DNA from 2 places in the Nisaea sp. genome. Region 2 is predicted to be linked to the other one. Evidence: predicted binding sites of a transcription regulator. Region 2 holds the regulator's gene; the other holds the start of a gene.
The links. The regulator HrcA, encoded in region 2, represses chaperone genes, less so after heat shock. The targets are predictions, from matches to a motif close to GTTAGCACTCNCCNNNGGNGAGTGCTAAC.
Positions count from the first base shown of each region.

Region 1: a site for HrcA is predicted at 7,579-7,607, ahead of groES (co-chaperone GroES). Genes of this name have one in related genera too.

Region 1 covers NZ_JAXMNY010000002.1:470,021-484,628, forward strand. The annotation lists gene VOI22_RS11820 (SulP family inorganic anion transporter) at 1-1,095, shown strand, start outside; gene VOI22_RS11825 (amidase) at 1,117-2,526, opposite strand; gene VOI22_RS11830 (tellurite resistance TerB family protein) at 2,717-3,121, shown strand; gene VOI22_RS11835 (NAD(P)-dependent oxidoreductase) at 3,138-4,043, shown strand; gene VOI22_RS11840 (HAD family phosphatase) at 4,043-4,669, shown strand; gene VOI22_RS11845 (sulfite exporter TauE/SafE family protein) at 4,713-5,459, shown strand; gene groL (chaperonin GroEL) at 5,545-7,200, opposite strand; gene groES (co-chaperone GroES) at 7,218-7,508, opposite strand; gene VOI22_RS11860 (Usg family protein) at 7,880-8,143, shown strand; gene VOI22_RS11865 (hypothetical protein) at 8,363-8,968, shown strand; gene VOI22_RS11870 (hypothetical protein) at 8,990-9,925, shown strand; gene VOI22_RS11875 (hypothetical protein) at 9,925-10,137, shown strand; gene VOI22_RS11880 (COX15/CtaA family protein) at 10,238-11,308, shown strand; gene VOI22_RS11885 (ArgE/DapE family deacylase) at 11,394-12,674, shown strand; gene rpmB (50S ribosomal protein L28) at 12,763-13,059, opposite strand; gene VOI22_RS11895 (Lrp/AsnC family transcriptional regulator) at 13,217-13,729, opposite strand; gene VOI22_RS11900 (ribbon-helix-helix domain-containing protein) at 13,941-14,330, shown strand; gene VOI22_RS11905 (TIGR01459 family HAD-type hydrolase) at 14,339-14,608, opposite strand, start outside.
Region 2 covers NZ_JAXMNY010000004.1:424,664-439,271, reverse strand. The annotation lists gene dnaJ (molecular chaperone DnaJ) at 214-1,338, opposite strand; gene dnaK (molecular chaperone DnaK) at 1,464-3,407, opposite strand; gene VOI22_RS18430 (DUF1848 domain-containing protein) at 3,586-4,473, shown strand; gene grpE (nucleotide exchange factor GrpE) at 4,527-5,150, opposite strand; gene hrcA (heat-inducible transcriptional repressor HrcA) at 5,270-6,316, opposite strand; gene rph (ribonuclease PH) at 6,548-7,279, shown strand; gene rdgB (RdgB/HAM1 family non-canonical purine NTP pyrophosphatase) at 7,283-7,918, shown strand; gene hemW (radical SAM family heme chaperone HemW) at 7,908-9,122, shown strand; gene VOI22_RS18400 (penicillin-binding protein activator) at 9,139-10,632, opposite strand; gene rsmI (16S rRNA (cytidine(1402)-2'-O)-methyltransferase) at 10,713-11,615, shown strand; gene VOI22_RS18390 (YraN family protein) at 11,615-12,016, shown strand; gene VOI22_RS18385 (BON domain-containing protein) at 12,026-12,616, shown strand; gene VOI22_RS18380 (transglutaminase-like domain-containing protein) at 12,620-13,441, shown strand; gene gshB (glutathione synthase) at 13,523-14,461, shown strand; gene VOI22_RS18370 (DNA/RNA non-specific endonuclease) at 14,466-14,608, opposite strand, start outside.

The DNA of each region.
Region 1 (14,608 bases), on a different contig from region 2:
CTCTATCTCATGCTCGGCTTTACCGCGCTCACCATGGCGCTGATTTACGTGGTGCCGCGCATTACCAAATTCATTCCGGCACCGCTTGCCGCTGTCGGCATCGTCTCGCTGATTGTCATCGGTTTCAATCTGGACCTGCCGCGGGTCGGCGATCTGGCGAGCATCAAGGGCGGCCTGCCGGCCTTCCATATCCCGATGGTGCCGCTGTCGCTCGAGATGCTGCAGATCATTCTGCCCTATTCCCTGATCCTCGCCGCCATCGGCCTGATCGAGAGCCTGCTGACCCTGAACGTCGTCGCCGACATGACAGAGACCAAGGGCGGCGCCTCCAAGGAATGTCTGGCCCAGGGCATCGCGAACACGGTGACTGGGTTCTTCGGCGGCATGGGCGGCTGCGCCATGATCGGGCAAAGCGTGATCAACGTGAAATCCGGTGGCCGCACCCGGATCTCCGGCATCTCGGCCGCTTTGTTCCTGCTCAGCTTCATCCTGTTCGCCTCCGGCCTGATCGAGCAGATCCCGCTGGCGGCCCTGGTCGGTGTGATGTTCATGGTGGTGATCGGCACCTTCGCCTGGAAGAGCCTCATGATCATGCGCCGCATCCCGCGCAAGGACGCACTGCTGATCGTGCTCGTCACCGCCGTCACCGTGATGACGGACCTCGCGGTCGCGGTGATCGTCGGCGTGATCCTGTCAGCTTTGTTCTATGCCTGGAACGCGGCCACCCGGATGCATGCCGTCTCGGGCATCGATGTCTCCGGAGCCAAGATCTACAGCCTGGAAGGACCGCTTTTCTTCGGCTCGACGGAAAGCTTCCTCTCCCAGTTCACGCCAAAGGAAGATCCCGACCGCGTGGTGATCGACTTCATGAATTCCCGCGTCGTCGACCATTCCGGCCTGCAGGCCATCGAAAGCCTCGCCACGCGCTATGACGAGCTCGGCAAGCGGCTGCAGCTCCGGCATCTGAGCCGCGACTGCAAGATCCTTCTCGGCAAGGCCGGTCAGCTCGTGGAAGAGCGCGACGATGAAGATCCGACTTACGGCGTTGCGACCGACTATGACCTCAAGACCGGACAGGTCGGCACCGGGCACTAGGCCCGGCTAGCCAACCTTCCGTCAGACAACGGCGGCCAGGACCGGCGATCCCGGTCGGCCAACGATGGCCTCGACAGCAAGACCGACCGACAGAGCATGCGCATCCATGCCGTGACGGCAAAGGATCTGCAGGCCCACCGGCAGGCCCGAGCCGTACTGGTGCACCGGCAGGGAAATCCCGCAAAGGTTCCAGAGATTGCCCGGCTGCGTGTTGCGGGACGCCGCCATCGAACGCGCGGCACCTTCCGGCGCCTGCAGATCGGCAAGCGGCATCGCGACCATTGGCGTTGCCGGCATGACAATCCCGTCGAGATTGCGCAAAGCCTTGTCAGCAAGCGGTTTCAACGCCGCGTGTCGGCGACAGGCCAGGGCATAATCGACCGCTGAAACATCCAGCCCGATAGCGGCACGCATTGCCGTCACACTGTCCATCCCGTCCCGCCCGGCGGTGAACCGGTCAATGCCGAGGCTTGCAAGCACTTCCGGGCCGACAATGGTCGGGAAAACCGTCTCCCGCTCACGCGGGTCCGGCAGATCTTCCGCTGTCAGCTCGACCAGTTCCACGCCCGCCTCGCGGAGCGCCGCAAGGGCCTTCTCCACGCAACCGGCGACCGCATCGTCAAGATCCTCAAAGAAGAAGTCCCGCGGCACCCCGAGGCGCAACGCACTTGCCGCCGCTGGCTGCGGCATCGGTATGGCGGAGGTCGCGCCATGGACAAGTGCCGCATCCGCCGCAGTTCGGCAAAGCGGCCCGAGACTGTCGAGCGTCGGCGAAAGCGGAAACACCCCGTCGGTCGGGATCAGGCCGACACTGGTCTTCAGGCCGAACAGACCGCAGAGCGCCGCCGGAATGCGGATCGAGCCGCCGGTGTCCGAGCCGAGCGCAAAGGCACACATTCCGGCCGCCGTCGCGGCCGCTGAACCGCTGGAAGAGCCGCCGGGAAAGCGGTGTGTATCGAGATCCCACGGGTTCCAGGGTGTGCCGCGCGCTTCGTTGACACCGGTCGCACCGAGGGCGAATTCCACGGTCTTGGTCTTGCCAAGGACCACGGCACCGCCGCGCTTCAGGGACTTCACGTAGCTGCCCTCGGGGCCGGTGATGTCCGCAGACTCGATCAGGGAGCCGTTCGTGGTCGGCATGCCCTCGACGGCATAGATGTCCTTCACCGCCATCGGCACCCCCATCAGCGGGCCCAGATCGGTACCCGCACGCAACAGGCCATCCATCGCCTGGGCGGTGCGCAAGGCGCTTTCGGCGGCCACATGCTGGAAGGCGCCGATTTTGCTATCAAGCGCATCGATCCGCTCAAGACAGGCCAGCGTAGCGGCCTCGCTGCTGGTCCGGCCGGCACGGAGATCCTCCGCAAACCCGACTATGCCGCCCTTTTCGAACGGATCTTCTGGTAATTTCGCCACAGCATCGACCCCCATCTGCCTCGTTTGTGCCTTGTTCCAAAGCCAGACTAGCGCCGAGAACCAAGCACAAGGAAGATGCGTTGTGCCACGACACTGATCCGGAGCCGTGCGGAATTGCACCGCCAGCCCCACTCCGGGGTATCGCTAATGGTCGTGAGCCGCTATATCCTTGGGCGTACACGTAATTTAGAGAGCCAGGCGAGCGATGATCACAACCCACTCCGCCCTGATTTATGCCATGGTCCTGAGTGCGGCCGCAGACGGCAATGTCGATGACGAAGAGCTGAACACGATCGGCGAGATCATCAACGTGCTGCCAATCTTCCAGGATTTCGAGACCGGCAATTTCGGTCAGATCGCCAGCTCGGCGATCGATCTGTTGAGTGAAACGGACGGCCTTGATGCCGCTGTCGACCAAATCAAGCGTACCTTGCCGGAGAAACTCCGCGCGACCGCATACGCTCTGGCCTGCGATGTCGTCGCTGCCGATGGCACGGCAACCCAGGAAGAACTGCGGTTTCTCGAAATGCTCCGCCATGAACTCAATGTCGACCGGCTGACCGCCGCGGCGATCGAGCGCGGATCCGCCGCGCGCTACGCTAGACCCTGAGGAGACGGGCGGCATCATGCCAGCCCCAAAACCGCTCGATGGACGCAGAATTGGTCTCGTCGGCCTCGGCCGGCGCGGCCTCGCAGTCGCCCGCAAACTGACGGATGCAGGTGCGCGCCTGCATGTCTGGACCCAGAACACAGAGAAAGCCGCCGCGCTTGGGGAAGCCCATCCCCTGATCGAGGTCGAGCCCTGTCCCCGCGATGTTGCCCGCTACACCGAAGCAACCCTGATCGCCGTTAACAGCGACGCGGCACTCGAACGGGTCGTGTTCGACCTGGAAGAAGATCGCTATGGCGTATTGCACGGGACACCACCGGACGGCCTGATCGTCGATATCGGCGAAACCCCGCCGGAGCCGACCCGGAAATTCGCAGATCGTGTGCGGCAAAGCGGCCGTATCTGGCTCGACGCACCGGTGACCGAAACCGCGCTGGGCGGAACCATCTCCATTGGCGGCACCGACATGGCGCTCGCCCGGATCTGGCCCTTCCTCAATGCTCTCGGAACCAAAGTCCTGCATGCAGGACCGGTCGGCTCGGGTCAGGCAATCCGGACCTGCGGAGCCGCCATCCATGGCCAGATGGTCCAGGCCCTCGCTGAAGGCTTGGCGCTGGCCGCTGCCTCCGGGGTCGAAGCCGACGCCTTGCTGGCGGCCCTCGCCGACAGTGCTGTAGGCGGTGCCGTACTGTCGGAAAGCGGGCGCCGCATGGCCGACCGCGAATTTCGGGCCGGCCGCACCGTTCGCGAGCAGGCTGAGCTGGCCAATCAGGCACTGGAGCTGGCCCGCACGGTCGGCATGGACCTGAAAGGGCTCGCCAACAATGCCGAGCACTGGCAATCCCTCCTGGACAGCTCCCAGGGCGACCTGAACATTTCCTCTCTCATTCTTGAGATCGCCGAAAGCCGGAAGGAACAATAATGACGGCCATCGACGCCGTTCTGTTCGATGTTGGAAACGTCCTCATCGAATGGGATCCCCGTCACCTTTATCGCAGCATCTTCATGAAAGAAGACGGCTCCGCCGATGAAGAGCGCGTGACCCGATTCCTGACGGACGTCTGCACCATGGACTGGCACGTCCAGCATGATCTCGGCCGCAGCCCGGAGGAGCAGATCGCGATACTGATCCCGCAACACCCGGAACATGCCTGCCAGATCCGGGCCTTCTATGAGCGTTTCCAGGAGATGATCCCGGGCGCGATCGAGCCCGTCGTCGCCGCCAAACGGCAGATGAAAGCGGCAGGCACCAGGATCTACGGGCTGACGAATTTCGGTGTCGAGACTTTCAACGATACGCGCCGGCGGTTCGACTTCCTGAACGAATTTGAGGACGTCGTGGTCTCTGGCGCCGAACGCATGAAGAAGCCGGACCCGGCGATCTTCCAGCTCTGTATCGACCGGTTCGGAATCACCCCGGAACGCACGCTCTTCATCGATGACAGTGCCGCGAATATAGCTTCCGCCAAGGCGCTCGGCTTCGAGACACATCTCTTCGATGGGCCGGATGCCTGCCTGCAAAAATGCCGAGCCCTTGGTCTGATCTGACACCGCGCATTGCCGCGCCGGCAAGACCGGCTAGACTGAGGCCATGCAAGACCCAACGCTTCTCGCCGCGGCCGCCGCGACATTTTTCCTCGCCGGCACGGTCAAAGGCGTGATCGGGCTCGGGCTTCCCACCATCACGCTCGGCCTGATGACGCTGCTGCTCGATCTGCCCAGCGCCATGGCCCTGCTCATCGTCCCGTCACTGGCGACCAATCTCTGGCAAGCCGCCGTCGGCGGGCACATGCGGGAAATCCTGCGAAAGACCTGGCCTTTTCTGCTCACGGCCACGGTAACGATCTGGATCGGCGCCCAGGCCCTCAGCCGCATTGATCTATCCTATCTCTCCGCCCAGCTCGGCCTGTTGCTGATCACCTATGCCGCCACCGGCCTTGCCGGCTTCCGGTTTTCGATGTCGGCGCGCACCGCGTTCCAGAGCGGCCCGCTGTTCGGAATAACCAATGGCATCCTGACTGGAATGACAGGCTCCTTCATGGTTCCGGGCGTGCTCTATCTACAGGCGATGGGAATGCACCGGGACATGCTGGTTCAGGCCATGGGCATGTTGTTCATGCTGTCCACGGCGGCTCTGGCCCTCGCGCTCGGGCACGGCACGCATATCAACCCGGAGCTCGGCCTCGCATCCGCACTCGGTCTGATCCCCGCCGTCCTCGGGATGGTGCTCGGACGCAAGATCCGCGGATATCTGTCGGAGGCCCGCTTCCGGCAGGTTTTCTTCGCGGGCGTCCTCATCCTCGGCTTGTACATCGTCGCCAGCACGGGCCTCTCCTGACCGGCACAGGACCAACAAACGGCACAAAAAAACCCTCCAGGGCAAGCCCTGGAGGGTTTCTCGTAAAGGTATCTGGAGGCTTGGCTTAGAAGCCCATGCCGCCCATGCCGCCCATGTCAGGCATGCCGCCGCCCGGCATACCGCCACCGGCACCCTTAGGCTCCGGCTTTTCGGCAACCATGGCTTCCGTGGTGATCAGCAGACCAGCAACGGAACCGGCATTCTGCAGAGCAGAGCGCACAACCTTGGCCGGATCGATGATGCCGGCTTTGACGAGGTTCGTGAACTCGCCCTTCTGCGCATCAAAGCCCCAGTCGCTGTCTTTCGACTCCATCATCTTGCCGACGATGACCGCGCCGTCTTCACCGGCGTTATCAGCGATCTGACGTGCCGGGACCTGGATGGCCTTGCGCACGATGTTGATGCCGATCTTCTGGTCTTCGTTATCCGTCTTGAGGGAAGCAAGCGCCTTCACGGCATAGAGCAGAGCGGTACCACCGCCCGGGACAATGCCTTCCTCAACCGCGGCGCGGGTTGCATGCATCGCGTCGTCGACACGATCCTTGCGCTCCTTCACCTCGATTTCGGTAGCACCACCGACGCGGATAACGGCAACGCCGCCAGCCAGCTTCGCGAGACGCTCCTGCAGTTTCTCACGGTCATAGTCGGAGGAAGTTTCCTCGACCTGGGCCCGGATCTGGTTGCAGCGTGCTTCGATGTCGGTCTTCTCGCCGGCACCGTCGACAACGGTGGTTTCGTCCTTCGTGATCTGGACGCGCTTGGCAGTGCCGAGCATTTCCAGGGACACGTTTTCGAGCTGGATGCCGAGGTCTTCGCTGACCACGGTGCCACCGGTGAGGATGGCGATATCTTCCAGCATCGCTTTACGGCGATCGCCGAAGCCCGGAGCCTTGACGGCAGCGACCTTCAGGCCACCACGCAGCTTGTTCACGACCAGGGTCGCCAGGGCTTCGCCCTCGACGTCCTCGGCAATGATCAGCAGCGGACGGCTGGACTGCACGACCTGCTCGAGAACCGGCAGCATAGCCTGCAGGTTGGAGAGCTTCTTTTCGTGCAACAGGATGTACGGGCTTTCCAGCTCGCAGGTCATCTTGTCAGCGTTGGTGACGAAATACGGGGAGAGATAGCCGCGGTCGAACTGCATGCCCTCGACAACGTCGAGTTCGGTGTGCAGGGACTTGGCTTCTTCAACCGTGATGACGCCCTCGTTGCCGACTTTCTCCATCGCCTTGGCGATCATTGCGCCGATTTCGACTTCGCCGTTGGCGGAGATGGTGCCGACCTGCGCGACTTCATCAGTCGTGGAGATTTTCTTGGCGCGCTTCTCGATGTCAGCCACAACAGCTTCGATCGCCAGATCGATGCCGCGCTTCAGGTCCATCGGGTTCATGCCAGCGGCGACGGCCTTGGAGCCTTCGCGCACGATGGCCTGAGCCAGAACTGTAGCAGTGGTGGTGCCGTCGCCAGCGATGTCGTTCGCCTTGGAAGCAACTTCACGCACCATCTGTGCGCCCATGTTTTCGAACTTGTCTGAAAGTTCGATTTCTTTCGCAACGGTCACGCCGTCCTTGGAGATGCGCGGGGCACCGAAGGACTTGTCGAGAACAACGTTACGGCCTTTCGGGCCGAGCGTAACCTTGACGGCGTTCGCGAGCACGTCGACACCAGCCAGAAGGCGGGTCCGTGCGTCGGTGCCGAATTTAACTTCTTTAGCAGCCATGATGGATCAGCCCTTTCTTAGGATTCCAGAACACCCATGATGTCGGACTCTTTCATGATCAGCAGCTCTTCGCCGTCGATCTTGACTTCCGTACCCGACCATTTTCCGAACAGCACGGCATCACCTGCCTTGACGTCCAGCGGCTGTACCTTGCCGTTCTCATCGCGCGCGCCAGTGCCGGCAGCGACGACTTCGCCCTGCATCGGCTTTTCCTTGGCGGAATCGGGAATAATTATGCCCCCGGCCGTTTTTTCCTCGCCTTCAAGGCGACGGACTACGACCCGGTCATGCAATGGCCTGAATTTCATGCCAAAACCTCCGAATGACTCATCTCTGAGTGACGTTTCTATTGAGTGCTCGCCATGGCGAACCCAAATTATTAGCACTCACCATTGGCGAGTGCTGACGATGTAAGGAATGGCACTTCAACTGTCAAGGAAATGGCACCGAACGTGAGGAAAAAAGCTGAGTCCGGCGCCCTTGGGCGGGAGCATATTGAATCCTGACGGGACACATGGTGACCACGCGGCGCATTGCCAAGCGAATTCAGGCCTCGACATGCCAGAGACAAGCAGCAATCCACGTGCAGCGCTGCTAATACATTGATTTAATTTATTTATTGAAATGTGAGGCGTTTCTAACCCAAGCTTTCCCCAGACGCAACATGTGGAGTCGCTATATGTCGATCGAGCCAGTTGTTCTGTTTGAGCGCCGCGTGACCACCGCCGAGATCCTTTACCGCATGCCGGACTATCCGGATCTCCTGCAAAGCTTCATCTGGCAAACCCACGATGTGATTCCTAAGTTCCCCCGCCTGCGCCGCTTCCTCGACCATTGGCGCCTGAATATCGAAGCCCCGATCCATTCCGTACAAATTTCCGCCGGCTCCCTGACTGGAGTGGCGAACTTCAACCACGCGGACGTCGAGTTTCGCCTGCATTGATTGAGCAGTTTATCATCTCCCGATCAGAGGTAATCAATGAATTTCGCCACCTGCCGCTCCAAAGCTGCGGGCGGGTCTTCAAGGAACAGTGCAGCCAAAATAAACGACTGATCCATGTACACCTCCTATATCAAAAAAAATATTTTTCGAAATTCCATTGATCTTTACGTTAAAATTTAATAACAAAGTTCGCAGTAAAGTAGAAAATGATAACTGCGCATGACCGAGTTCAAAGATCTACGTATTTGCCATTTTCTACCCGGCGCAAGTGTCGCGCACAGGCTTGTTGCTGCGCTTATCTTGCCTGCCCTTACCGCATGTTCGCTCAGTTTTATTGATGACACAGGCAAACGGGTGGTGATCGGTCCCAGCCTCGTGCGCTCCACACCAACTGGCATCACAGAACAAGCCTGCAACCTGCTCCACCCGGTCGAGATCTCGAGCCTGGGTATCGCAATTCATTCCGGCTTTGGCGCCATCTCGGGTGGCATCGGCTTTCAGCGCTTCAGAGACGCCGCACTCAGAAGCGAGTGCCCATTGCCTTCCACGATCGAGCCGGCAGCGGATAATCATGCATCCCTACCACGGCCCATCGAAGGTCATCGGTTAGTGCTCTACACCTCCCTGCCTACGCATGTGCGGAAAGATTCAGGGACCGTCGTTTTCGTCGAAACCTACGGATTTTCCATCATCGCATCCGAAACCGAAACCGACATCACCATCGGGTACGGCGAGGTGGGGCTCGCCGCCATCAATAACAACAGTCTGATCCAGGGTAATCCGATTGCGGAGATTGCCCGACCGCACTCAATCAACGGGGAGTAGTCACTCATGGGGAACGGAAGAATGGCAAGATTGTCGTATCGGAAACATTTTATTCCATGTGCGGTGCTGTTTGCCCTTGGAGCCTGCGCCAATGCGGAAGAAAACGTCTTGTTCGTGACGGCGACACAGATCGACATCGGATACGATGCCGTTCTTGGAAACGGGAATATCGGCTATGACCGCAACGAATTCGTCGCTGGCCCGCAATATGTCGAGACTGGCGGCACCCCGCCGATCGTATCCGATCTGGATGCGGACCTCTCATTCTTCAGCCCGAAGATCAACCAACTCTACGCAACGGGTAACGCCGCTCTGCTCGCCACCGGTGGTAATCCCGAAGCCAAAATCGGAAACGCCAACGACCTCAAAGGTAAACGCCGGGCGATGTTCTTCGGGACGAGCACGTCATTCGGACTCAACCTTAAATTCCAGGCCGAAGTCCCTACCGCCATTAGCCTTGGCTACAAGCGCAAGGAAATGTCGGTGATCCCTCTGAACGAGAGCATGGGTCGCGAGAAGGACCAGGTTGATAAATATGGATCTACCCTTGCCCGTATCGAGATGAACGGCGACTTCAGCGCCCCATTGGAGACCTCCGTGGATTTACGTCAGTTTTTCGCGACAGGAAAAGCGGCAGAAATTCTTGCTCCCAAACTGAGGGTTGAAATCGAAAATCGCGCCACCAACGATGCGGCCGCGAACACTTTGAAGAATATCAACAGTGTCGTCACATGTGTCTCGCCGGGGATCGGAACAATGACGCCGGCACAGATTGCTGGCTGGCACGCACTTGTGGACGACACCCCAAATCTCGACAACACAACCCAGTCCAGATTTAAGGGATCCGACAGCGCCGAAAAAGTACGGGTCAATCTGGATCGCAGCCCAGGCCCGGCCAATGCGATCGCTGCGCAGATGAGGACGGACACCGACAAATACTGCAAGGGAGCAGTATGATGGCCAATACAGTGCGTACAGAGATTTGCCAGACAGAAGGCCAGGCAGATAAGCGGAAAGCATACCTTTCTGCACTTGGTTGGTCAGTCCATGGTCCCTATGAGAATTGCCTGGTGATCGCCGCCACCGTGAACAACGACGATACCCCCCCTGATGCTCCGGAACGGGATGTCGGCGAAGGCTGGGTCATTATGGCAACAAAGCCCCATTGAGTCGCGGCAGCCTGCGCCGAAGCGTCGCGACCGACCGGTTTGACCTTTCCGGGCAATAACGCCACATTCCAGCGGTCCTGAACGGAGTGCGGAGTGCGGAGTGAGCGCGTCCAGTCGATCCTACAGCCCGGCCCTGCCGGAACATGCGGCAACCGACCGGCCCGTTGCCTGGTGGCTTTCCGGCGTCGCCGTCATGGTGTTCCTGATGATCGTTATCGGCGGCATCACGCGCCTGACGGAGTCCGGACTTTCGATGGTCGAATGGCGCCCGCTGATTGGCTGGCTGCCGCCAATGAGCGAGCCCGAATGGTACCGGGTCTTCTCGCTCTACCAGGACACACCAGAGTTCCAGAAGGTGAACGCCTGGATGACCATCGACGACTTCAAGCACATCTTCTTCTGGGAATATCTGCACCGGGTCTGGGGCCGGCTGATCGGCATCGCCTTTGCCCTCCCTTTCCTTGTGCTGGCCCTGACCGGCCATATCCGCCGGGCGCTCTATCCCCGGCTCGGCTTCCTGTTTCTGCTCGGCGCTCTGCAGGGCGGTATCGGCTGGTGGATGGTGAAGAGCGGCCTGGTCGACAATCCGGCCGTGAGCCAGTACCGGCTGGCGATCCATCTCGGCGTGGCCCTGCTGATCCTCGCCACATTGATCCGGACGACGCTCGGGCTGATCCGGACACCCTCCGAGACCAACCGCAAGTACCGCCGCCATGCTGTCGCGGCACTGCATCTGATCGCTATCACCTCTGTCGCCGGAGCCTTCGTCGCCGGGCTGGACGCAGGTCTGATCTACAACACCTTCCCTTTGATGAACGGCCATGTGGTCCCGCCGGACTATGGCTTCGCCGAACCGTTCTGGATCAATTTCTTCGAAAACCCGGCCGCGGTGCAATTCAATCACCGCATCATCGCCATCCTGACCTTCGCCAGCATCGTCTGGTTGCTGGTCCGGGCAATGCGTGCCACCGACATCGCCCCGCGCACCCGCCTTGCCATCCATAGCCTCGCCGGCATGAGTGCGATCCAGGTCGCGCTTGGTATTTCGACGTTGCTCGCACAGGTGCCCGTGACATTAGGAGCCGCGCACCAAGGCGGCGCCGCCCTGACACTCTCCGCCGCGATCTGGGTGCTGTTCGAGGTGTCCGGCGCAAAAACCCGCTCCGGCTGATCGCGAAACACACTGATGACTATGGGCTGCTTGTCCCTCCAGTCCGGGCATGGCGATACTTCTGCCGCAAGGATAGGAGATCCCCATGCCCGAACAATCAGTTGCAGCCGAAATCATACGTGCCGTCGATGCAGGTTTCGATGAGCAGCTACAGCTTAGCCAGGAGCTGGTGCGCTGCCCCTCGACGCGCGGGCAGGAAGCGTCGGCGCAGGATCTGATGGCCCGTGCCGCACGGGATTTCGGCTATGCCGTGGACATGTGGCATATCGATCCCGACGAGATTGCCAAACATCCCGGATTTTCACCCGTCGATGTCTCTTACGAGAATGCCCTGACCGTCGTCGCTTCCTGGCGGCCGGAAAATCCGAAAGGCAGATCGCTGATCCTGAACGGGCATGTGGACGTGGTCCCGATCGGGCCGGAGAAGATGTGGACCCGGGCACCGTTCGGCGCCGAGATCGACGGCGACTGGATGTATGGCCGTGGCGCCGGGGACATGAAGACCGGCACCGTCAGCGCGCTTTTTGCCATGGAAGCCCTGAAGCGTGCGGGCTACCGCCCGGGCGGCATCGTGCATTTCGAGTCGGTGATCGAAGAGGAATGCACCGGCAATGGCGCGCTCTCGACGCTGGTGCGGGGCTACAAGGCCGATGCGGTACTGATCCCGGAGCCGACTGGTGAGACCTTCACGCAAGCGCAGGTTGGCGTGGTCTGGATGCGGGTCAAGGTCGCCGGCATTCCGGTCCATGTCGCCCATGCGGGCAGCGGCCAGAACGCGATCGAGGCCTGCATCCCTCTCTGGAGCGCCCTGCACGCGCTTGAGGACGAATGGAATCTGCCGGAGAACAAGCACCCGGCCTTCAAGGACAACCCCCACCCACTGAATGTGGTGATCTCGCAGATCGAGGGTGGCGACTGGACCTCCAGCGTCCCGGCATGGTGCACCTTCGAAGTTCGCGTCGGGCTCTATCCGGGCGTCGATCCGGCGACCATCCAGGCCCGGCTGACGGAGACGATTGCCAATGCCTCGAAGTCCCACACCTTCCTGGCGAACAATCCGCCGGAAATCGAATGGCAGGGTTTCCTGTCACCGGGATACGAAGTGCCGGAAGGAACGCCGGGCGAGCCCCTGCTCGACCGCTGCCATGAAACAGTGTTCGGAGCACCGCTCGGACGCCGATCGTCGACTGCGCTGACGGATTCGCGCTTCCATGGCCTCTATAACCAGACGCCGAGCTATGTCTATGGAGCGATCGCGGAGAACGTGCACGGCTTCGACGAGCGGGTGAACCTGCCTTCAGTCCGCCGGGTGACGGCGGCCATGGCTCTGTTCATCGCCGACTGGTGTGGGCTGGAAAAGATCTAGTCCCAACGAGACCGACCAGGACCAGACATAAGAAAACGCCGGCTGACGCCGGCGTTTTCCATAACCAAACAAACTTGGCTAAGCCGTATTAGGCAGCGGCTTTTGCGGCAGCAGCCTTCACGATGCGGCGCTTCAGCGCGCGGGCTTCGAGGCCGAGCTGCGCGTTCTTCGCTTTCAGCATGTAGGCATCAAGGCCGCCATTATGTTCGATGGACCGGATCGCATGCGTGGTCAGACGCAGGCGGACCATCTTGCCGAGCGCATCGCTCATCAGCGAGGTCTGCTGCAGGTTCGGCAGAAACCGGCGGCGCGACCTGTTGTTCGCGTGGCTCACATTGTTGCCGGTCTGGACACCCTTACCGGTGATTTCGCAACGACGCGCCATTTTTCTAATCCTCGGTCAACACAATAGAATTGGATTTCGCGGAGCCGGGCTCCACGAGGAAGCAGGGCATATACGCGAGCCCTATTTTTCAGTCAAGCGGATTCAGGTCAAAGCCGGGGCCACGGGCCTGATGCTTCTGCCTGGGACCGCCGGTTGCCTACTCGTTCTCGACCAGGAACATCGGCGGCATGGCAGGCCCGACCCTGACGCTCGGCCCGGCCGCGATCATCTTGCCTTTCACCGGCGAAGACAGAACGATGGAGGTTGTCGTCTCGCCGTACTTACGCATCTGGGAGATCACATGCTCCAGATGCACCATCGAGGAGACAATCACCTTGATCATGTAACTGTCCTGCCCGGTGACATGGTGGCACTCGAGCACTTCGCTCAATGTGTGAGCAACAGTCGCGATCTTGTTATAGTGCTCGCCCGAGGTCTTCAGATGAATGAAGGCCGTTGTCGGATATCCGAGCTTGTCCGGATTCACCGTGGTCCGGTAGCCGGTGATGATCCCAGCATCCTCCATCCGGCGGACCCGCTCAGCGATGGCAGGAGACGACAAGCCGACCCTGCGGCCAAGTTCACTGAAGGAAAGCCGGGCGTCCTCCTGCAAGACACGCAGCAATTGCCAGCCAACCTTATCCAGTTGTCCCTCACCGTTCGCACTCATGGGCAGATTCCTTCTGCTCGCCAGTTTCAGACAGATCATAAAGCCCCGTGATCACTCTGCAAAGCAACTCCGGCAATCGGCTCTGACAACCAATTAAACCCAGCGTTCAAACGCCTCAAACGCGAAGATGATGATCGATATTGCACTACCAGTAGAAATGCGGCACGTTAACCATACAGTTGTGTGCTTAAGTAAATCGGGAGCATCAGGAGTGGCACGCGTAATAGGGAGCGACCGGATCAGGAAGAACGTCACGATCGGTCATAGACGCACAAGCGTCAGTTTGGAAGCTCAAGTCTGGAATGGCCTCTCCGATATCTGCAAGAGAGAATCGATCGGCATGGACGGGCTTTGTACCATGGTTGCCGAGCGACGGCAGGAATCGAGCATGTCATCCGCATTGCGCGTCTTCCTGCTGACATATTTCCGTCTGGTTGTGGATAATATCGAGGATGCGCTAAGCGCAGCCCCGGCACCGGGATTAGGCGAAAGCAGGCAGGAACCGATTCCCGGCTATCTCGACATCGCCCTGCAGCGCTTTGCCGTCGAGCAAAAGCAATACGCGCTCAGCGATCAGGGTCCCGGAGACACCGCCCACTAGCCTCCGCATCACCAGGCAAGCACGTCCGAGAAGTAAGTCGGGCGTGCGCCATGGCTTGTGGTCAATGCATCAAGACCTTCGCCGGCGTCAGCAGTTTCTGCGAGCGCTGCGGCATGAATACCGCAGCCCAGCAGCAGGCTGTCGATACCCGTGCGGTTGGCGCCGAGAATATCTGTCTCCAGATTATCGCCGACGACCAGGACACGCTCCGCCGGGAGACCGATACGGTCGAGACAGCGTGCGAAGATCTCTGGATAGGGTTTGCCGAAATAGCGGAC
Region 2 (14,608 bases):
CGGGGTTTCAACAATCACACCGGCTATTGGTCGGCCCGTCCCGGACTGCGCGGTCCACTCATTGGTGAAGAACGCCTGCGGTGAAGAACCGCTGCCAGGCCTGCACCTTGCCGTGACCGCGATAGCTCGTACAGCTGACTGCCTCGTGGCCATACGAAAAACGCCGGCCCAATGGGCCGGCGTTCAAACGCTCGAAGTGCTCTTGAGATAAAATCAGTCCCTGAGATCGTCCCAGAGCTCCTTGACCCGATCAAAGAAGCCGGCTGATTGCGGGCTGGTCTTCTCGTTCTGACCGGCGGCAAATTCCTCGAGAAGCTCCTGCTGGCGCTTATTGAGGTTGACCGGGGTTTCGACAATCACTTCGACATATTGATCGCCCCGGGCCGGGCTTCGGAGCACGGACATGCCTTTGCCCTTCAGCCTGAACTGTTTGCCACTCTGGGTTCCAGCACCGACGGTGATACGGGCACGCCCGCCTTCGATCGTCGGGACCTCAATCTGGCCGCCAAGTGCGGCTGTGGTCATCGGCAATGGAACGCGGCAGTAGATATCCGCTCCCTCACGCTGAAAGATCGGATGATCAGCGATTGCGAGAAACAGATAGAGATCGCCTGGCGTCGTGCCACGTGGACCGGCCTCGCCCTCTCCGCTCAAGCGAATACGCGTGCCGTCCTCAACACCCGCCGGAATATTGACCGAAAGGGTCTTTTCCTTCTGAACCCGGCCATTGCCGCCACAGCTCTTGCACGGCTTCTCAATCCGCGTGCCGTTACCTCCGCAATGGGGGCAGGTCCGCTCGATGGTGAAGAAACCCTGCTGGGCCCGCACCTTGCCGTGACCGTGACAGGTCGTACAGGTGACAGGCTCGCTGCCTTTTTCCGCACCGGAACCATTGCACTCGTCGCACTGGATGGAGCTGGGAATATGGATCTCGGTCTGCTTGCCCTTGAAGGCCTCTTCGAGGCTGATGGCCATATTGTAGCGCAGGTCCGAGCCACGCCGACCGCCGCCACCGCGACGGCCACCCATGAAATCTCCGAACATCTCGTCGAAGATATCGGCAAAGCCACCGAACCCGGCGCCACCAGCACCGCCGCCGCCGCCCATACCGCCTTCGAAGGCATCGTGCCCGAAGCGGTCATATGCTGCCCGCTTCTGCTCGTCCTTCAGGACGTCATAGGCCTCGTTCAATTCCTTGAACTTGGCTTCAGCTTCGGGATTATCGGGATTTCTGTCCGGGTGGTACTGCATCGCCAGCTTGCGGTAAACGGATTTCATTTCCGCATCCGAAGCGCCGCGTTCGACCCCCAGAACTTCGTAATAGTCTCTTTTAGCCATAGCGCGTCATCGTCCCCGCAACGGTGTCGGCAGTCCGGCAAAGCTATCTGCCGTTTGCCGTTCCTGGTCGGAAACGGGCGAAGGATGCCGCTGTATCATCGGCTCCTTCGCCCGGACCGTTGGGATCAGGCGGACTTGTTGTCGCGGTTCTGATCGTCGACTTCTTCGAAGTCCGCGTCGACGACATCGTCGCTCGCCGCAGAACCGTCATCGCCACCGGCACTCTCACCAGCATCACCGGCAGCCGCGTCGGGGCCAGCTTCCTGCGAGGCCTTGTACATCGCCTCGCCGAGCTTCATCGACGCCTGCTGGAGCGCATCCATCTTGGCTTTGATGTCGGCGACGTCGTCACCTTCCATGGCTGTCTTCAAGGCAGCCATTTGCTCGTCGATCTCGCGGCGGTCTTCCTCGGAGATCTTGTCGCCGTGATCGGCGAGCATCTTCTCCGTGCCGTGGATCGCACTATCGGCCTGGTTCTTCACCTCGACACTCTCGCGCCGGGCCTTATCGCTTTCGGAATTGGCTTCCGCTTCCTGAACCATCCGTTCGATATCGTCGTCGGTCAGACCGCCGGACGCCTGGATGCGGATCTGCTGCTCCTTGCCGGTCGCCTTGTCCTTGGCGGACACGTTGACGATACCGTTGGCGTCGATGTCGAAGGTGACCTCGATCTGCGGAATGCCGCGCGGAGCGCCCGGGATACCGACCAGATCGAACTGGCCGAGGACCTTGTTGTCCGCCGCCATCTCGCGCTCACCCTGGAACACCCGGATGGTAACCGCGGTCTGATTATCTTCAGCCGTAGAGAAGGTCTGGCTCTTCTTCGTCGGGATCGTTGTGTTGCGATCGATCAGACGGGTGAAGACACCGCCCAAAGTCTCGATGCCGAGCGACAGCGGGGTCACGTCGAGCAGCAGGACGTCCTTGACATCGCCCTTCAGAACGCCGGCCTGGATCGCCGCGCCGAGCGCCACGACTTCGTCCGGGTTCACGCCGCGATGCGGCTCACGGCCAAAGAAGCTCTTCACCGTCTCCGCGATCTTCGGCATGCGGGTCATACCGCCGACCAGGATCACTTCGTCGATCTCGCCGGCGCTGACGCCCGCATCCTTGAGAGCCGCCTTGCACGGGTCGACCGTACGCTGCACCAGATCGTCCACAAGCGCTTCGAGCTTTGCCCGGGTCAGCTTGATGTTCAGGTGCTTCGGACCGCTCTGATCCGCGGTAACGAAGGGCAGGTTGATTTCCGTCTGCATCGAGCTGGAGAGCTCGATCTTGGCCTTTTCACCGGCTTCCTTCAGACGTTGCAGCGCAAGCTTGTCCTTGCGCAGGTCAATGCCGTTCTCTTTCTTGAACTCGTCGGCGAGATAATCGATGACCCGCTGGTCAAAGTCTTCACCGCCGAGGAAGGTGTCGCCGTTGGTCGACTTCACCTCGAACACACCATCGCCGATTTCAAGAATGGAAACGTCGAAGGTACCACCACCAAGGTCATAGACCGCGATAATGCCGGTGTTTTTCTTGTCGAGGCCATAGGCCAGCGCGGCTGCCGTCGGCTCGTTGATGATGCGCAGGACTTCAAGACCAGCGATCTTGCCGGCGTCTTTGGTCGCCTGACGCTGGGCATCATTGAAGTAGGCAGGCACCGTGATCACGGCCTGGTCGACCGTATCGCCGAGATAAGCTTCCGCGTCTTCCTTCAGCTTACGAAGGGTGAAGCTGGAAACCTGGCTCGGGCTGTACTTCTCGCCACGGCTCTGGACCCAGGCATCGCCGTTCTCGCCAGCGACAACCTCGTAAGGAACGAGATCGTTGAAGCGTTTGGAGGCCTTGTCGTCGAACCGGCGGCCAATCAGGCGCTTGATCGCGAACAGGGTGTTTTCCGGGTTGGTCACTGCCTGTCGCTTCGCAGCCTGACCGACGAGCCGTTCGCCGCTTTCAGCGAAGGCAACCATCGACGGCGTGGTGCGCGCGCCCTCAGCGTTTTCAATGACTTTCGCGTCCTTGCCGTCCATGAACGCGATACAGGAGTTCGTGGTCCCGAGGTCGATACCGATTACTTTGCTCATGTTTTCCTCATCCTTCAGCAAACGCCAGCGGCCTTATGAAAGCGCCGCATCCGTTCCCGATTGGTGTGTTTGGCAACCCGCTATATAGGCGGGGTCTGGCCGCGCTGCAACCAAGTGGAATAGGATTTCGCATCAGAATGTGGATGAAACCCATCATTTTTCGAGAATCTGCGCCCGGATGATCATTTCAGCAAGCTACCGGACCGATATCCCTGCCTTTTACAGTGACTGGCTGCGGGCCAGGCTCGATGCCGGATATGCAGTCGTGCCCAATCCTTATGGAGGCAAGCCGTCACGGGTCGCCCTGACGGGAAAGGATGTCGACGGGTTTGTATTCTGGACCAGAAATGCCCGGCCCGCGCGCGACATTTTTGGCTGGCTTGCCGGGAACGGCGTGCCTTTCGTGGTGCAATATACTGTGACGGGGTACCCCACGGCGCTTGAAACCAGTGTACCCCCGGTAACAACGGCGCTCGACGATATCAGAGCGCTGGCGGATCGGTTTGGGCCGCGCGCCGTAGTCTGGCGCTATGATCCGGTGTTCTGGTCCAGCCTGACGCCTGCCGATTTTCATCGCGAGAATTTTGCCGCGCTTGCCGCCACGCTGCGCGGCTCCGTCGACGAGGTCACGCTCTCGGCCGCGCATATCTATCGCAAGACCCGCCGGAACACGGATGACAGTGCCGAACGCGCAGATTTCACATGGTGGGATCCGGCGGAGGACGAGAAGATCGCATTGCTGGGTGATCTTGCCGCTCTTGCGGCTGACGTCGGCATGACAGCAACGCTCTGCTCCCAGCCGGCCCTGCTCACCGATGGCCTGAAGCCCGCAAGATGCATCGACGCGGAACGTCTGGTGGATATTGCAGGACAGCCGTTCAAGTCCCGCCAGAAAGGCAACCGCCCGGGCTGCCTCTGTGCGGAATCCCGCGATATCGGGGGCTACGACAGTTGCCCGCACGGCTGCGTCTATTGCTACGCGGTCGGAAACCGGCAGCGGGCAAAGAATGCTCTGAAGAACCACGACCCCGCCGGAGAAACTTTGCTTCCGGCGCGGGTCGGCTAGGCCCCAATTCTGGAATCAGGCCCCAGCTCTGTGGTCAGGCCTGCAATCTGAAGTCAGGCCGTTGTGTCGACATGTTCCTTTTGCGCCTCGGGGCTCTTCGAGACCCCGACCATCGCGGCACGTAACAACCGGTCCTGCAGCACGTAACCCGGCTGCATTACCTGAACCACGGTGCCCGGCTCACTGTTCGCATCCGGAACCTCGAACATCGCCTGATGCAGGTTGTAGTCGAACTTCTCGCCCATCGGGTCGATCTTGCGGATGCCGTGCTTCTCGAACGCACCGAGCATTTCCTTCTCGGTCATCTCGACGCCAATCACCAGGTTCTTCAGTGTGATATCCAGCTCGTCCCGGTCTTCCGGCGCTGATTCAACGGCGCGGCGGAGATTGTCGGAAGCACTGAGCAGGTCACGCGCGAAATCAGTAATGGCGAACTTGCGCGCATGGGCGATGTCACGCTCCGCCCGCTTCCGCGTGTTTTCGAGCTCGGCCAGAGTCCGCATCAGCTGGTCTTTCAGCTGCTGGGCCTCACTATCCTCATCGGAATCCGCATCCGCTTCCTGTGACGCTTCACCGCCTGTCAGGGCGTCCATGTCGATGATGCCGTCATCCGGATTGACCAGCGGCTCCGCGTCCTGATTGGCGTGCTGCTCTGTTTTCTTGTCGTCTTCGGCCATAATCCCGGCTCTTTCTCGTCTGTAGATCCTGAAAGTCAGGCCCAAATGTGGGCGGCCGGAACGGGAAATCAATCATTCCGGGCCTGCAGAGCCTGCTTTACCCCGGCTGGGCCTCGCAATCAACCGATGACACGACCGATCAGCCGGGCCGTATAATCGACCATGGGAATGATGCGGGCGTAATTCATCCTGGTCGGACCGATCACGCCAATAGCGCCGACCACCCGTTTCTTCGTATCCCGGTAGGGCGAGAGGATCATCGAGCAGCCGGTATGATCGAATAGCTGGTTCTCGGCGCCGATGAAAATCTGCACCCCGTCGGCATCCCCGGTCGCCTGCAGCAGCCGCAACATGCCCTGCTTTTGCTCAAGCTGATCAAACAGAAGCCGGATCCGCTCCAGATCCTCGACCGCATTCACATCGTCGAGCAACTTGGACTGGCCGCGCACGATCAGCGATCCGCTATCAGGTCCACCACCGGCAAGCAGGGCAAGGCCATTCTCGACCACCCGCGCCGTCAACTCGTCCAGCTCGCTCCGGCGCTGCTCCATCTCCGCCTTGATATCCTTGAGCGCCTGATCAATCGAGGCGCCGTGGAAGCGAGTGTTCAGGAAATTCGTTGCCTGAACCAGAACCGAGGCCGGCACTTCAGGCGGCAGCTCGATCACCCGGTTTTCCACCAGGCCAAGCTCATTAACCAGCACCACCAGCGCCCGGCCGGCCGTCAGCGGCACGAATTCAATGTGGCGCAGGGACGGGTCAGATTTCGGGGAAATCACCAGCCCGGCGCAGGCCGAGAGGCCGGCAAGCGCGCTGGTCGCTTCCTCAAGGACTTCATCGTAGCCGCGTCCGGTGGCGCCGAGCATGGAATCTATCGTTCCGCGCTCGCTCTCGGTGAGATCACCGCCAATTTCAAGCAGCCCGTCGACCACGATGCGTAGACCACGGTCCGTCGGCAGCCGCCCTGCAGACGTATGAGGGGCATAGAGCAGGCCGGCTTCTTCGAGGTCCGCCATCACATTGCGGATAGTGGCCGGGGACAGCACGTCGCCAATACGCCGGGAAATGGTGCGCGAGCCGATCGGCTCGCCGGTCTCGACATATGTATCGACAATGTGCTGCAGAATTTCCCGCGAACGGGCGTTGAGTGCACCGATACCTGACATATGTTCCATGGCTGGAATCTAGGGAGCGCCCCCCTGCCCGTCAATGCGGCAGAATGCATGGCACCCCCTTTCCCGCATCCGGGCCCGTGCCAAGCCCCGTGCCAAGCAAAGTCATGGACGCATCCCGGACCCGATAGTAGGTTGCGCGCGCTTTCGAACAGACACATTCAATGGCTGGTGCAGACTCGCACCGCCTGGGCCACGTGATGGCCGGAAAACAGGAGTATTGTCATGACCGGAACAGCCAAACGCCCTTCCGGGCGCAGCGCCGACCATATGCGCGCGGTCTCGCTTGAGCCGGGCTTTGCCAAATATGCCGAGGGGTCCTGCCTCGTCAAATTCGGCGACACGCACGTGCTCTGCACCGCCTCGGTCGACGATCGGGTCCCTCCGTTCCTGCGCAATTCCGGCTCCGGCTGGGTAACCGCCGAATACGGCATGCTTCCCCGTTCGACCCATACACGGACCGACCGGGAAGCGGCGCGCGGAAAACAAAGCGGCCGGACCCAGGAAATCCAGCGCCTGATCGGACGCTCGCTGCGCGCGGTCACTGACCTGAAGGCCATGGGCGAGCGCCAGATCAAAGTCGATTGCGACGTTCTGCAGGCCGACGGCGGAACCCGAACAGCCGCAATCACCGGCTCATTCGTCGCCCTGCATCTCGCGTTGCAGAAACTGGTCAAGCTCGGCGCCCTCAAGGACATCCCGCTGACAGACCATGTCGCGGCCGTGTCCTGCGGCATCTATCAGGGCACAGCGGTCCTGGATCTCGATTACCCTGAAGACTCCAATGCAGAAGCCGATGCCAATTTCGTGCTGACCGGCACAGCCGGCATCGTCGAAATCCAGGCCACCGCCGAAGCCGAGCCGTTCGAGGATGCGGCTTTCACCGATATGCTGCGCCTCGCACGCAAGGGCATCGGTGAGCTGGTGGACCTGCAGAAAGCCGCAATCGGGAGCTGATCCATGGGCCGTACCTTCTCCGAGACCAAGCTGGTTATTGCCAGTCACAACCAGGGCAAGCTCCGGGAAATCCGCGCTCTGATCGGCCCGCTCGGAATCGAGGTGGTGTCGGCCGGGGAGCTCGGTCTGCCGGAGCCGGAGGAAACCGGCGTAACCTACATCGAGAATGCGGAACTGAAAGCGCGGGCCTCGGCCGAAGGCTCCGGCATGCCCGCGCTGGCGGACGATTCCGGACTGAGTGTTACGGCGCTCGATGGCAATCCCGGCATCTATTCCGCCCGCTGGGCCGGACCGGAGAAAAACTTCGCCATAGCCATGCAAAAGGTCGAAGACGAATTACAGAAGCAGGCAGCCAGCGGAAACAATGACCGCTCCGCCGCCTTTGTCTGCGCCCTGACCATCTGCTGGCCGGACGGTCATACGGAGTCGGTCGAAGGCCGGGTTCACGGCGATCTGGTCTGGCCGCCGCGCGGAAACAATGGCTTCGGCTACGATCCGATGTTCGTGCCCACGGGCCACGACCAGACCTTCGGCGAGGTCGATGCAGCCTGGAAGCATTCCGTCAGCCATAGGGCCATTGCTTTCGAAAAGCTTCTGAAGCAGGTCGGCCTCGACCAGGCGACGAACGGTGCCGGATAAAACCGGGCTCCACGCTGCTGCGGCAGAGCCGTTCGGGGTCTATGTGCATTGGCCCTTCTGTCTCTCGAAATGCCCCTATTGCGACTTCAACAGTCATGTTTCCGCAAAAGTGGATCATGCGCGCTGGCGCGCGGCGCTGACTGAAGAACTTAGATATTTCAAAGCATTGGCACCGGAACGCACGGTTTCCAGCATCTTTTTTGGCGGCGGCACGCCCTCGCTGATGGAGCCGGAGACGGTGGATACGGTGATCTCCGAGATCCGACGGCTCTGGCCCTGGACAAACCAGGTCGAGATCAGCCTCGAAGCAAACCCGACCTCGGTCGAGGCAGGCAAATTCGCCGCTTTCCGGGAAGCCGGCGTGAACCGGGTCTCCCTCGGTATCCAGGCGCTGAACGACGCGGATCTGAAATTCCTCGGCCGTACGCATGATGCAGCGGAAGCCCGGCGCGCGATCGGTATCGCCCGGGACACATTCGAGCGCATGTCATTCGATCTGATCTATGCCCGGCCGGGACAGACGGTGTCGGCCTGGCTCAAAGAGCTGAAAGAAGCGCTGGATCTCGCCGTCGATCACATTTCGCTCTACCAGCTGACCATTGAGCCTGAGACCCCGTTCTTCGCCCGCCACGCAAAGGGCGAAATCAAACTGCCGAAGGACGATTCCCAAGCTGCGCTCTACGAAGCGACGCAGGAAGCGCTGGAGCTGGCAGGCATGCCGGCCTACGAAATCTCCAACCATGCCCGCAGCGGGGATGAGTCCCGGCACAATCTGGTCTATTGGCGATATCACGACTATGCAGGCGTCGGACCAGGCGCCCATTCCCGGATACGGACCGACGGTGCTGACAGTCAGGTCATTACGAAAGCGATCCAAACAGTGCGGGCACCTGCCATCTGGCTCGACCGCGTCAGCAAGCAGGGTCACGGCATTGCCGAGGACGAAGTTGTCGGCCGAACCGGACGCCTGACTGAAATGCTGATGATGGGTCTCAGATTGCGCGACGGTATCGAGAAAGACCGGCTGGAACAGGAGGCCGGACGCGATCTTGAGGCGCTGTTCGGCGCTGGCCTGCTCTCGGACCTGGAAGCCGCTGGCTACATAGAGCCGCCGCACACCCGGCTTGCCGCGACCCTGGAAGGGCGGCAGCGGCTGAACGCAGTCATCGCCGCGCTGACCGAGCGGCTCGGAGACGAGGCCTGATCCTCAATCCCGGAGCCTAGTTCGTTAGATCCGTGAACTGCTCCGGCGCCGGGTCAACCACATCAAGCGCCCTGTCGCCGATCTCGAAGACCGTAAGTCCACGCTGATTTGTACCATCCTCGACAAAGCGGAACAGGCCGTTTAGCGCGACAAAACCGCCTTTGGACATCAAGGCCGCGCCGCCAAAGTTAGCGCCGTTCTCACCGCGCTGCAGCGAGACGGTCAACGCAATTGAATCATAGGCAAGTGCAGCAAGTCCGGACGGGCGCTTGCCAAAGGCAGCCTCATACCGCACCGCAAAATTCTCCCGGTAAAGAGACGGGGGAGCAGCGAACCAGCCGCCAACAAGACTCGGCTCCGTGCCGAGGCTCGGGTCTTCCCATTGTGCCGTTCCAAGCAGCTTCACCCGCCGTGTATCGACATCGTAGAAAGCGAGCAGCGGTGCGATCGTGCGCAACACATTGCCGCCTTCCGGGATCAGGATCGCGTCATAGGGCGGATCGCCAAGCGTATCCATCGCCTCCAGACGCGCGAGGGTCTGCCGGGAAATCTCATCGGTCCGGCCTGCCAGCTCATCCTTCTGGATCTTCAGGGATTCCCGCCGGCTATCATACTCGGCAAAGGACCGGGCAGTCTCGGTGAAGTCACTGGCCAGAGCATCGTAATACGCAATCCGGGTGATCTCGGCCCCGGACGCGATGGCGGAGGCGCGGGCGCTTTCCAGTACCAGATCTCCATATCCGCCATGCGGCAGCAACAAGCCGATCCGCCGGTACCCGCGCTGAACGGCATAACGGATCACCCGTTCGATCTGCTGCTCCGGCATCAGGCCCATCAGGTGAACCGGTGTTCCGGCCACGGTGCGGTCGTTGGAAAAGGCAACGGCATTGATCCCCGCAGCCGCGACAATCGGCCGGACGGCGGCAGCGGAGCGCCCATAGAGCGGCCCGAGCACAATCCTTGCCCCATCCGCAACGGCGAGCTTGGCCGCGTCCTCAGCACCTTCGGGCGTGCCTTGCGTGTCGTAGACCATTAGGTTGAAATCGTTGCCAGCAATGTCGAACACCGCCATCTGCGCGGCGTCGAGCATGCTCTGCCCAACCGAAGCGCGGGCGCCGCTCAATGGCAGCAACATGGCAACGCCAACAGTCGACCCTTCCGGTTCAACCAGCTGCAACGGCACGGCAGGAGTCTCGAGCGACAACTCGGTCTCGGGAACCACCGGCCCTTTGCCAGCACCCGGTGCCTCGGCACCCGTTCCCGCCACGCCCGACGGCGGGGTGATCGGTTGCGGCTCCCTTGTCGCAGCAGGCACAGTGCTGGACTGCTGCCCGAAGCCTGCAAGGGGATTCGGCGTCTGGCAAGCCGTCAATGCGACACAGACCAGAAGCAGACAAAGTCGGCCGGCCCCACCCGCGCTGGCGAAAAGGGCTTGGAGAAACCGCCCGGTTCCTCCCATAACTCGACTGTCGCTCCAGTCACTTTCGGTACGGTATGAAGACTCGTACACCTCAGATCTCCTCCCGCTCTTTGGCGCCAAAGGCTAATCAAGCCGGCGACGAGAGTAAACCGCTGCAAGATGGCACCATTGTGACCCCTGCTGTAACCCCAGCGCCAGAGCCGGAAAATGAGCTTCTTGTCGAGGCCCCGGGACGCCCTGTCGAGGGGTTGATTCTGGTTGCCACGCCAATCGGCAATCTCGGCGATATCTCGCGCCGGGCACTGGAAACCCTCGCCACGGCGGACATTGTCGCCTGCGAGGACACACGGCTCACCGGGCGCCTGCTGCAGCGTTTCGCCATCAAGGCCCGCATGCTCGCTTACCAGGATCACAATGCGGAGCGCAGCCGCCCCGAACTGCTCCGCCTGCTTGCCGGGGGCAAAAGCATTGCACTGGTGACCGACGCCGGTACGCCTACCATTTCCGATCCGGGCTACAAGCTGGTCCGCGAAGCCGCCGCCCAGGGCACGCCGGTAACGTCGGTGCCCGGCCCGGCGGCACCGATCGTGGCGCTTTCCATCTCCGGACTGCCGACAGACCGATTCTTCTTCGGTGGCTTCCTGCCGACCAAGCAGGGCGAACGCCGCCGTATTCTGGAAGAGGTCTCCGGACTGCGCGCCACGCTGATATTTTTTGAGGCGCCGCGCAGGCTGGCCGAGTCCCTGGCTGTGGCCGCTGAAATTCTTGGGCCCCGGGACATGGCCGTCGCACGGGAGCTGACAAAGCGGTTCGAGGATGTGAACCGGGGCCGTCTTGAAGATCTCGCCCGCCACTATGCGGAAACCGAGCCGCCGAAGGGCGAGGCCGTGTTGCTTTTCGGCCCTCCGGAACAGCACGACGTGATCGAGGAAGCAGATCTGGACGCCATGCTCACGGAAGCCCTCACCCGGCTGAAGGTCAAGGATGCGGCAAAGGAAATAGCGGCGAAGACCGGGCTGCCCCGCAAGACGCTCTATGACCGGGCCGTGCAGTTGAAGGACGGTGCCGGGTGATGTCCCACCTGAGCGGAAAGCCGGGCAACCAAAGGGAACGCAAACGCCGCGCCCTCCGCTACGGTGCCTTGGCCGAATGGGCCTGCCGTCTGATCCTCCGCCTGAAAGGCTACAGGGTGCTGGCGAGCCGCTTGCGCACGAAGGTCGGAGAGATCGATATTCTCGCCGAGCGGGGCCGCGTCCTCGCCATCATTGAGGTGAAGGCAAGGCCAACCGAAGCGGCGGCGCTCGAGGCCGTTTCGATGTCGCAACGGCGACGCCTCGAACGCGCCGCCCTCTGGGTCCAGCACGGAGATAGCCGGCTCTCGAACCATTGCCTTAGATTCGACCTCTTCGCAGTGGCACACTGGCGCATTCCTCGCCATATTCAGAATGCTTGGACCGTCGATCCCAACCGATAGAGTGACCCGATGATGCATCGCCTCGTTTTCATTCTGCTTCTCCTGCTCGCCCCGCTTGGGCTTGGCGCCTGCACGCCCGTCGGCGTCGCCATCGGTGCTGGAGCGACCGCCGCAACTGCAAGCCAGTCGGAACGCGGGCTTGAGGGAACGGCCAAGGACATCGCCCTCAGTACGGAGATCAATCACTATCTGTTCCAGAGCAATGTCGATTTGTTTTCCGCGGTTGGGCTTTCCATCAAAGACGGGCGCGTCCTGCTGACCGGCTCGGTGGCGAAACCGGAAGACCGGATTGAAGCAGCGCGGCTTGCCTGGAAGGCCGATGGTGTCCGGGAGGTGATCAACGAAATTCAGGTCGTCGACAATTCGGACATCATCGACAAGGCGCGCGACACCTGGATCGAAACCCAGCTTGAAACAAAGCTTCTGTTCGATGGCGCGGTCCAGTCGATCAACTATGACATCGATACGGTCAACGGCACCGTCTATATCTTCGGAACGGCCCAGGACAATGCGGAACATCTGCGCGTCGTCAATCATGCGCGCAATCTCAAATATGTCCGCAATGTCATCAGCTATGTGCGTATCCGCGGCGCCCCGTAAATCATGGCCCCCGACCCGGAATCCACCCGCGCCACACTCAGACGGTTCGGCCAGTCAGGCCTGACCGATGGCGATCTCGGCGAAGCCGCTCTATTGCTCGCCTCGCTGGATCGCCCCGGTGTGCCGCTGGACCAGTATCACGACCATCTGGCCTCCATCGCCAAGACGGCGGCGAATTTATCCGCCGATGATCCAAGTTCCGCCCTGCGTCAGACAATCGCTGGCGAATTTGCCTATGAGGGCGACCAGAAAACCTACGACGATCCGCAAAACGCGAACCTGATCCGGGTGATTGACAGGCGGAAGGGCCTGCCGGTTTCACTCGGCATTCTCTATATCGCGACAGCCCGCGCGCTCGGGCTGGAGGCCTGCGGACTGAATTTCCCGAACCATTTCCTGATCCGGCTGCAATGGGACGGCGGACGCGCCATTGTCGACCCGTTCAACGGCGGCGTCACCCTCGATGCCCGCGCCCTGCGCGATCTGCTCACCCATTTTCAGGGGGCGAACGCCGAACTCAGCCAAGACCACTACAGCGATGTCAGCGATCTCAACATTTTGTTGCGCCTTCAAAACAACATAAAGCTGCGCCTGCTGCGGGATGGCCAACTGGAGCCTGCCCTGCAGGTCATACGCGACATGCGGCTGCTCGCGCCCGGCATTCCGAGCCTGCTGCGCGAGGAGGGTCTGCTGCTGGCCCGCAAGGGAGAACGCAGGGCGGCAATCAGCTGCCTGCGCGACTTCCTGACCCGGGACAATATCCGCGAGCCGGAGCGCGTGGATGTCACGCGGGTTCTTCAAGTTCTTGAAAGTCAATTGAACTGAGCCGGAAATCCGGTTGATCCGGCATGCCGGATCACCACATAGTCCCGGCTCGTAAAAAGCGCTTACCTGACGGAGGAAGCAATGGGTCTCGGCGTCGCCATCCAGATGGATCCCATCGAACATATCGACATCAACGGCGACAGCAGTTTCGCCATGGCACTTGAAGCCAAACGGCGCGGCCACACGCTGTACCACTACCAGCCGAAGGACCTCAGCTTCCAGGACCGCAAGGTGATGGCCCGTGTCCGGGCTCTCGACGTGCGCCGCGAAGCGGGCAACCACTTCACGCTGGGCGCGCCCGAGCTGATTGACCTCTCCCAGATGGACGTCGTGCTGATGCGCCAGGACCCGCCTTTCGACATGTCCTACATCACCGCGACCCACATCCTCGAACATATCCATCCGAAAACACTGGTGGTGAACGATCCGGTGGAAGTCCGGAACGCGCCGGAAAAGCTGTTCGTCACCCATTTCGACAATGTCATGCCGCCGACCCTGATCACCCATGACCGGGAACGGATCCAGGCTTTCCGGGCCGAGCATGAAGACATCATCGTCAAACCGCTGTTCGGTAATGGCGGGGCTGGCGTGTTCCACCTGAAGCCCGGCGACGAGAACCTGAACTCGCTGCTGGAACTGTTTACCGAAATGTATCGCGAGCCGGTGATCGTGCAGCGCTATCTGCCTGAAGTACGGCAGGGCGACAAACGCATCATCCTGATCGATGGCAAGCCGGTGGGTGCCATCAACAGGGTGCCGGCTGCTGGCGAAGCGCGCTCCAACATGCATGTTGGCGGCCGGGCGGAGAAGATCGGCCTGACCAAGCGCGACGCGGAGATTTGCGAGATCATCGGCCCGACCCTGGCCGAGAAGGGGCTGATCTTCGTCGGTATCGACGTGATCGGCGACTATCTGACGGAAATCAACGTGACCTCGCCGACCGGCCTGCAGGAACTCGGCCGTTTCGAGGGCCGTTCCATCGAGACCGAGCTCTGGGACGCCATCGAGTCCAAACGCTGACCCCTCAACTGCGCGGCGCCGCCTCGGACGACGAGGCGACCGCCGCGCAACCGAGACGCGCCCGCACCTTTGCGGCGGAACTGCTTGCCAGCCCCGGAGCAAATGTCAGCCCGGATCGCCTGGCAATCTCAGGGACTGGAACCGCAT